DNA from 3 places in the Vibrio chaetopteri genome. Region 3 is predicted to be linked to each of the others. Evidence: predicted binding sites of a transcription regulator. Region 3 holds the regulator's gene; each other region holds the start of a gene.
What was found. Region 3 encodes PurR, which represses purine synthesis genes. Its sites were predicted from a motif close to TNANGNAAACGTTTNCNTNA; they were not measured.
Positions count from the first base shown of each region.

Region 1: the regulator PurR is predicted to act here: its motif matches at 1,210-1,229, upstream of PG915_RS23670 (formate--tetrahydrofolate ligase).
Region 2: the regulator PurR is predicted to act here: its motif matches at 1,166-1,185, upstream of PG915_RS20985 (NupC/NupG family nucleoside CNT transporter).

Region 1 covers NZ_CP115921.1:1,748,128-1,751,360, forward strand. Annotated here, with positions in the region: gene PG915_RS23665 (inosine/guanosine kinase) at 1-1,092, shown strand, start outside; gene PG915_RS23670 (formate--tetrahydrofolate ligase) at 1,258-3,006, shown strand; gene PG915_RS23675 (OmpA family protein) at 3,076-3,233, opposite strand, start outside.
Region 2 covers NZ_CP115921.1:1,142,370-1,145,602, reverse strand. Annotated here, with positions in the region: gene PG915_RS20995 (alpha-amylase family glycosyl hydrolase) at 1-274, opposite strand, end outside; gene PG915_RS20990 (YibL family ribosome-associated protein) at 622-978, opposite strand; purine riboswitch at 1,224-1,321, shown strand; gene PG915_RS20985 (NupC/NupG family nucleoside CNT transporter) at 1,462-2,682, shown strand; gene deoD (purine-nucleoside phosphorylase) at 2,694-3,233, shown strand, end outside.
Region 3 covers NZ_CP115920.1:1,371,963-1,375,195, reverse strand. Annotated here, with positions in the region: gene torD (molecular chaperone TorD) at 1-483, shown strand, start outside; gene purR (HTH-type transcriptional repressor PurR) at 844-1,848, shown strand; cyclic di-GMP riboswitch class I at 2,025-2,112, shown strand; gene PG915_RS06230 (TfoX/Sxy family DNA transformation protein) at 2,228-2,818, shown strand; gene PG915_RS06225 (TVP38/TMEM64 family protein) at 2,939-3,233, shown strand, end outside.

The sequences.
Region 1 (3,233 bases), on a different replicon from region 3:
GCGGACGCTCTTTACGCCGAACTAGTCGAGAAAGAACTGATCACTCACCAATTCCCGGGTGACACGATTGGCAACACTCTACACAACTATTCAGTTCTCGCTGACAGTAAGTCTGTGCTGCTTGGTGTCATGTCAAAAAATATCCAAGTAGGTTCTTACGGCTACCGTTACCTTTGCCGTACTTCTTCAAGAATGAACCTTAACCACTTGCAAACTGTCGATGGCCCTATTGGTCGTTGCTATACCTTGATCACCGATGACGGCGAGCGCACCTTCGCAATTAACGAAGGCGAAATGAATCAGCTACGTCCAGAAAGTATCCCTGAATCAGTGTTCAATAAAGCGTCTGCACTAGTCGTATCTTCTTACTTGATGCGTGGTAAACCCGAAGACCCAATGCCACAAGCAGTTGCTCGTGCGGTTGAACTCGCCAAGCAGAAGTCAGTGCCAGTCGTGCTCACACTTGGTACTAAATGGGTAATCGAAGGCAACGAGAAATTCTGGCAAGACTATATTCAAGAAAACGTCACTATTCTGGCGATGAACGAAGAAGAAGGTGAAGCATTGACCGGCTTTGCCGAACCACTAAAAGCGGCAGATAAAGCGCTAGACTGGGTTGACTTGGTATTGTGTACTGCAGGCCCTAACGGCTTGTACATGGCTGGTTACTGTGACAACGTGACTCTACGTGAAACCACCCATGATTTGCTATCATCTGAGCACTTCAGCGATTTCAACCAATTTGAGTTCAGCCGAGCTATGCGCAAGCAAGATTGTGCCGATCCGCAAAAAGTGTACTCGCATATTGGCCCTTATCTGGGTGGTCCATTGGAGATCAAAAACACCAATGGTGCTGGTGATGGCGCTCTTTCTGCATTACTACATGATATGACGGCTAACTCATTCCACAGCAAGAACGTATCAGACTCAGACAAGCACGTTGCACCATGTTTAACGTACTCGTCGCTTTCACAAATTTGTAAATACGCGAACCGCGTAAGCTACGAAGTACTCACCCAGCATTCTCCTCGCCTAACACGCGCTCTTCCAGAAAGAGAAGACAGCCTGGAAGAAGCTTACTGGGATCGTTAAAAAAGGGCTTCGGCACTTTTTTTGTTTCTAAATTATACAGCTATTGAACAGCTGGTTAATATTAGTTCAGGCCGCTGAATATTTAGCTTTACAAAGCATATTTAACCAGTATCATCCTGACGCAAACGTTTTCCTCAATAATTTTGTGGCTTTTAAGGACCGTTAATGCTTTCCGATATCGATATCTGTCGTACGACGTCACTCTCCGCTATTTCTGACATTGCCAAGCAAGCAGGCTTGCTCGAGCATGAATATCATCCGCAAGGTTATCACAAAGCTAAAATCACTTGGGACGCGGTCTTTCGCCTCAAAGACAACCGTGATGGCAAGCTAATCGTTGTTACAGCAATTACCCCTACTCCTCTTGGCGAAGGCAAAACCGTGACAACTATCGGTTTGTCTCAGGGTCTAAAAAAGCTCGACAAGTCGGTGATGGCTTGTATCCGCCAACCTTCTATGGGACCCATTTTCGGTGTTAAAGGTGGTGCTGCTGGCGGAGGCTATTCGCAAGTTGCCCCAATGGAAGAGCTAAACCTTCACTTAACCGGTGACATTCACGCAGTCACGGCGGCGCACAATTTAGCGGCCGCCGCTATCGATGCGCGTATCTATCACGAGCAGCGTCAAGGTTTTGAAGCATTTGAAACCCGCACTGGCTTAAAAGCACTAAAGATAGATAGCAAAAATGTGGTTTGGAAACGCGTTGTAGACCACAACGACCGTGCGCTGCGTATGGTTACGGTTGGTCAAAACGAAATCAACAAGACCATCAACGGCTACGAGCGCCAAGATGGTTTTGATATTTCGGCGGCATCGGAACTGATGGCTATCTTAGCACTAGCTAAAGGTTTAAAAGATTTGCGTGCGCGCATCGGCAAGATTGTTGTCGCCTACTCTATCGACGGCACGCCAATCACGACAGAAGACTTACAAGTCGCGGGTGCTATGGCCGTGAGCATGAAAGAGGCGATTGAACCAACTCTGATGCAAACACTGGAAGGTGTCCCAACGCTTATCCACGCTGGACCATTTGCAAACATTGCCCATGGTAACTCCTCAATTATTGCTGACAGCATCGCCACAAAGCTAAGCGACTACACCGTTACAGAAGGCGGTTTTGGCTCTGACATGGGATTTGAGAAAGCTTGTAACATCAAAGCGTCAGCGACTGATAAAAAACCAGATTGTGCCGTGATTGTCGCGACTCTACGCGGTCTAAAAGCTAATTCAGGCTTATATGACCTTAAGCCGGGTACGCCAATCCCAGATAGCATTTATGGTGAGGACAGCGCTGCGCTTGAAGCTGGTTTTGAAAACCTGAAATGGCACATCAACAACGTTGCTAAATATGGTGTTCCAGCTGTCGTGGCAATCAACCGTTTCCCACAAGACAGCAAGCAAGAGCTAGAGCTATTGAAACAATGGGTAGAAGCGCTCGACAGCAATTGTCGCGTAGCGATCAGTGAAGGTTTTGCTAAAGGCGGTGAAGGAACGGTTGCTCTGGCTGAAAAAGTAATTGAAGCCTGCGAAACAGAGGCGAACTTCAAGCCACTATATACCGCAGAGCAATCCATTGAAGAAAAGTTAATGACAGTGTGTGAAGTCGGCTACGGCGCAGCACGTGTCACTCTATCTTACCAAGCTCAGCAGCAGCTTGAGATTTACAAGAAACACGGCTTTGACAATCTTGCCGTCTGCTTAGCGAAGACCCCCCTATCTATCACGACCGATGGCAGTGTAAAAGGCGCGCCAACCGGCTTTGATGTCGTGATTCGCGAGTTGCGACTATGCGCTGGTGCAGGTTTTGTTTACGCTCTGTGTGGCAATGTAATGACCATGCCGGGTCTGCCTGACAAACCCGCCTTTATGAGCCTAGATCTTGATGACGATGGCAATATTGTTGGATTGAGTTAACGCCAGACTATTAAGAGTAAGATACCAAAAAGCGACGGATTATCCGTCGCTTTTTTTAATGTTTCGAGATTACTGAGCAACAATCAATGTCAGTTCCACTCGACGATTGCAGGCTTTACCAAACTGGGTAGAGTTGGTACACGCCGGAACGTATTCTCCGTAACCGCGAGTGTAGATCATCTGTTGTGGGACCTTATTGCCAACCAGTGCTCGTTTAACCGATTCCG
Region 2 (3,233 bases), on a different replicon from region 3:
ATACCCAAATATCGAGTTCATTCAGTGCCGCCATCATGGCTTTAAAATCTTCAGTATTACCGAGTTTATTATCGATAACGCGATAGTCTTGAGGCTGGTATAACTGCCACCACAATACTTCCTTCTCGCCACGGTAGGACTTCATCGGTGGGGAAACAAGCACTGTCTTGTACCCAGAGGCTTTGATTTCCTGAGCGCGCTCAGTCACTAAAGCGTAGGGCCAATCGAACGCATGAAGGATCACGTTACTTTGACTGGTGGTTTTGATAGACATTAGGATCGCCTTTATTACTTGGAATTACTTCAGTTGATAAAATTATAGTGATTGAGGAAAACCGCGGCTCATCCTCAACTTAGTTTCTGTTGGTTTAGGCGGTAGGCGTAGAAGACAATTAACCCTTGAAAATCGTGCCAATCACTTAAATACGACGATAAACCATTGAATTAAAAAGACTAAACAAGAAACATTGTGCAACAACCCAAGTTGTTAACCGAGATCGCTTTATCGTGAAGCCGTGAGCAACATCACAGCGTGTGAGGAAGGTATAATATTCCATCTATATGAAACACAAACAAAAAAGGCGCACGTTATTCACGTACGCCTTCTTGGCTAAAACAACATTAAAATGGTTTTGGTGCGTAACCTGTCATTACCTTTAGCTTCAGCTCTTTACCAATTTTCGTCATTGGGTGAACGACAACTAAGCCTTTCACAGACTTTTTCAGCTTACCCATATCCGCCTGCTCTGCTTTGGTGATTTCACGAGAGAAAGGCATGTCCAGCAAACTCTTACGCTCTTTGTTCATGTCGTAGCTTTGCTTATGGTTTAACTGAGCCAATTTCTTAGTTAGCTTGTCAATTTCATCGGTAAAACGTGAAATCAACTCATTGTCACCACGAGCTTTTGCTCCATTTAGCTTATGCTTGCACTTATCTAGGCGGTTTTTCAGTTTCTGGAGTTCTTGTTTCGAGCTCATGGCATGGACCTTTTTATGGTAAATGATGGGGACAAACGCTGGATATTCAGAGTCTAACTTATCCGCAGCCAATCTGCATAACTGACATCAGCGCGCACGATCCCGTATCTTGGTCGCGCATCATAAAGTTTACGATTCAAGAATGCCAGAGTTGAACGCAGAAATTTCTCAAACCGTTGAAATAGAAAAAAGCAAACGGTTGCAATCGCAAAAACCTTTCTATAGAATCCGCTCACCCCAAATTGGGGACTTACTGTCAGGCATTTTGTATAAGCTTCAGATAGGGTGAAGCGTTTCTACAGAGCACCAATAATGCTCCGCTATAAAATGACTCGAATCCATATCTGCTCTTATGCCAATAAGTCTGATCAGTGAGTGTAATTTTTACACACGCACTTAATCGCTGAGACAAGTGCGCCACTTAGATTTATTACTACCTATTTAATACGGACATTGCTAGGTAACACATGAAAGAGTTGTATCATGTCACTACTTATGAGCATTGTCGGAATCATCGCACTGCTATCCGTTGGTTTTCTTTTCTCTGAAAACCGTCAAGCCATCAATAAACGTACTGTCCTACTTGCCCTAACTGCACAAATTAGTTTTGGTGCCTTCGTTATGTTTGTCCCCCTTGGTGAGCAAATTTTGCAAGGCATGTCGAATGGCGTCAATCACGTTATTTCCTACGCTAATGAAGGTCTAGCGTTCGCTTTTGGCGGCTTAGGTAAGTTCGAAATGGGCTTCATTTTCGTTATCAACGTACTTTGCGTCATCATCTTTATTTCGGCACTTATTTCGGCATTGTATTACCTCAACATCATGCAAACGCTGATCAACGTAATTGGTGGTGTACTAACCAAGGTACTTGGCACGTCAAAAGCAGAATCACTTAGCGCAACCGCAAACATCTTCGTTGGTCCTATTGAAGCGCCATCTATGATTCGTCCACTCGTCAAAAATATGACTCGTTCAGAGCTATTCGCTGTGATGACAGGCGGTCTAGCAAGTGTCGCTGGCGGCACCATGATTGGTTATATCAGCTTAGGGGTGGATCCAAAGTACATTATTACTGCATGTTTTATGACTGCGCCCGCAGGCCTGCTGTTTGCAAAGCTACTGTGTCCACAAACAGAGGAAGTTACCACTGACAAAGCCATTAAAGTTGATGACAAAGACGCTCCAAAATCGCTTCTCGATGCCATTACTGAGGGCTCTCTGGTCGGTATGCACCAAGCAGCAACCGTAACCGCACTCGTCATTTCTTTTGTTGCGTTAGTGGCACTACTTAACGGTATTATCTCCGGTCTTGGTGGCCTTGCTGGCTTCGAGAATGCGAGCCTTGAACTGATTATTGGCTACATCCTGTCACCACTTACATTCCTAATGGGTGTGCCATGGAGCGAAGCGGTTACCGCAGGCGCTCTTATTGGTAAGAAGATTGCTGTAAACGAATTTGTTGCTTACATGAGCTTTGTTGAAGTCAGCGAAACCTTGTCAGCAAAGACTCAAGCTATCATTGCCTTTAGCCTGTGCGGCTTTGCCAACATTGGCTCGCTCGCCATGGTGATTGGCGGTATTGGCGCTATGAACCCAGAGCGTCGTCCTCTGCTTGTTGAAATTGGCTCACGTGTACTATTTGGCGCCATTCTAGCGAACTTAATGTCAGGCACTATCGCTGGCCTGCTTATCACTCTGTCTTAAGGAAAAACTCCATGCCTACTCCACATATTAATGCGAACAAAGGTGACTTTGCAGAAACGATTCTAATGCCAGGTGACCCACTTCGCGCTAAGTTGATTGCTGAAACTTACCTAGAAAATCCGCGTTTGGTGAGCGATGTTCGCAACGTATACGGCTATACCGGCACTTACCAAGGTAAAGAGATCTCTGTTATGGCTCACGGTATGGGTGGACCTTCAGCAACGATCTACTTTCATGAGTTAATGACTGAGTTCGGCGTTAAAAACTTCATTCGAATCGGCAGCTGTGGTGCCATTCACGACGATGTAAAACTGAAAGACGTTATCGTCGCGATGGGTGCATCGACCGACTCTAAAATCAACCGTATTCGTTTTCGTGATCACGACTACGCCGCGCTCGCTGACTTCAACATGCTGCAAAACTGTGTATCCGTGCTAAGCGAAACCGACATGAGCTACCGTGTGGGTCAGGTGTTCTCTTCTGATCTATTCTATCGCCCAGATTTCGATATGTACGAGCTTATGGCTAAGTACGGCGTACTAGGTGTAGAA
Region 3 (3,233 bases):
TCGGAGCCAATCAAAACCTTCACTGATTCGCTCAATAGATTGCAAGTACGTGAAGATGCTCAATTGGAGCTCTCTGCCGATTTTTGTGATCTGTTTTTAAAGACCGACAAGCATGGCGCACTGCCTTATGCCTCAATGTACATTGGTACTTCTGGCCTACTCAACGACCAACCTGCGCAAGAAATGGCAGATCTACTCGCCAAGTACGGTATTGCAGTAAATAAAGATCTCAATGAGCCAGCGGATCACCTTGCCATCGAACTCGATTTTCTAGGTAACCTTATCATCCGTTCGAACGAACTGGAGAACGACGCACTGCACGAACAAGCGGACTTCATCAATACTCATCTCATGAGTTGGTTGCCTCAGTTTGTTAAAAAGTGCCAACAGTTTGATGAATTTGGCTTCTACTCTGCTGCTGCAAGCCTCTTGCACGCCTTCTGTCTGTTAGACCTGACCTACCTTGCGGATGAAAACGACTAACTCCGATTTCAACTGATAGGTGCGACACATACTAAAGGCGCAAACGTGGTTTTCAGTCATCTGAGTCAATTTTGCGCCTTAGTTATAAATTTGTGGGATAAATGATTGCCAGCTCACTAAGCTGCGACTACAATTCGCCGTTTAAATGCAATCGCCCATTGGTATTACAGAAAATCATCTCCACTTAGGTGGCAATATCGAGCTTTGAGCTCAATTTGTTGATTCTGCCTAGGCTTGCATACACTTGCCGGTTTCCGCTTTTACATCCGTTTATTCACAAAAGCGCTGGAACCACTAAAATTAAAGCGGCACAAACGTTTACTCACTAATTCAATAAGCCGCGACTAATAGGATATCACTATGGCAACCATTAAAGATGTCGCCCGACTTGCTGGCGTTTCCACGACCACAGTATCCCATGTAATTAATAAAACTCGTTTTGTTGCAGAAGCAACGCAAGAAAAAGTGATGGCGGCGGTCGATGAACTCAACTACGCGCCTAGTGCTGTTGCTCGTAGCCTGAAGTGCAATTCGACTAAAACCATTGGTATGTTGGTCACCCAATCGACCAACTTATTTTTCTCAGAAGTTATCGATGGCGTTGAAAGTTACTGCTATCGCCAAGGCTATACACTGATTTTGTGTAACACAGGTGGTGTTTACGAGAAGCAGCGTGACTACATTCGCATGCTGGCAGAAAAACGCGTCGATGGTATTTTGGTGATGTGTTCCGACTTGACTGAAGAGCTTCTTGAGATGCTTGACCGTCACGCAGACATTCCAAAAGTGATCATGGATTGGGGTCCAGAGAGCTCTCAAGCCGATAAGATCATCGATAATTCAGAGGAAGGTGGCTATCTAGCGACTAAGTTTTTGATTGAGAAAGGTCATACCGATATTGCCTGTCTAAGTGGTCACCTAGAAAAAGCGGTATGCCAAGAACGCATCATCGGCTATAAACGTGCACTGGCGGAAGCCGGCATTGAGATGAAAGAAGATCGTATTCTTGAAGGTAACTTTGAATGTGATACTGCGGTAATCGCCGCTAACCGCATCGCCGCAATGGAAGAGAGACCAACGGCCGTGTTCTGTTTTAATGACACAATGGCATTTGGACTTATGAGTCGCCTTCAACAGCTTGGTGTAAACGTACCTGAAGATATCTCTGTTATCGGTTATGACAATATTGAACTGGCTGAATACTTTTCGCCACCGCTGACAACGGTTCACCAACCGAAGCGACGTGTTGGTAAAAATGCCTTTGAGATTCTACTAGAACGAATCAAAGATAAAGGTCACGAAAAACGCATTTTTGAAATGCACCCAGAAATTGTAGAACGTGACTCTGTCAAAGCCCTAACCTAACGCTGACAAAAGTGCCGATTTCGGCACTTTTTGATCTCTATTCAAAATTCCCCCCTACTGCTGTCAATTTTTTATTCACCTTGAGGCACAAACAACCAAACATTATTTGAACTAAGATCACATTTCCAAAGATCACATATCAATAACTTACGTAGTTTTCCTATATGCTATATGTGTCACGCACAGGGCAAACCATCTGAAAGGGTGGGACGCAAAGCCACCGGCCTAAACCAATTTTTATTGATAGGTAGCGGGGTTGCCGATGGCAAGGGCAAAGACTCAGTTATAGCAGTGGCTTAACAGAGCTCTGACACCCGTTTGCTATACTCTCGGACCTGATTTTGGTGACACAATCAATAACACCGAGAAAAGAATAAGCATGGATAATCCTATACTAAAAGATTCAATGCAGTTATTCGCTCAGCTTGGAAGAGTAAAGTCTCGATCCATGTTCGGCGGATTTGGCATCTTCGTAGACGATACGATGTTTGCATTAGCAGTGAATAACAAATTACATATCAGAACTGACCGTCAGACCATTTCCACCTTTAAAAAGCTAGGTTACAAACCATACGTTTATAAAAAGCGTGGATTTCCCGTGGTAACCAAGTACTTCGCACTACCAGACGATTGTTGGCAAGATCAAGACGCTATCTTGACTCATGCTAAACAGGCGCTCGCGTTTGCAAAAACTGAAAAAGAGCAGCAGTCTGAAGCGAAGCCAAACCGATTAAAGGATCTTCCTAATTTACGACTGGCAACTGAGCGTATGCTTAAAAAAGCCGGTATCGAATCTGTGGGCGATCTACAGCAGCACGGCGCTGTTGAGGCATTTAAAGCCATCCAAAGAACCCACTCTAGCTCAGTTGGGCTCGAGTTACTATGGGCACTAGAAGGCGCCATCAACGGCACTCACTGGTCTGTGATACCACAAACCAAACGAGAAGAGCTTGCTAGCTTAATCAACTAACCCTTGGTTTTCCCAATAAAAAATCAGCCTTATGGCTGATTTTTTTCGTATTAGATGAAAGGAAAAGGTCACACTCCCTTTCTACTACACTAATACTAAGACATTACAAAGGATATCGTCATGAGCAAGAAGCTAATACTTGGATTAGTACTGGTTGCCATCATCGTATTTTTAGGCGTTAATTTTGGTCAACATCTTACGCTCGAAAACGCCAAAGCGCAGCAAGCCGCACTGGCTGAGTACATCGATGCCAATTTTGTTACTGCGGCACTCACTTACTTTTTTGCCTACATCGCGATTACTGCGTTTTCGATTCCAGGCGCTGCAGTGGTTACCTTGCTAGGTGCTGCATTGTTTGGTTTTTGGACAAGTCTATTACTGGTTTCTTTCGCGAGCACTATTGGCGCGACATTGG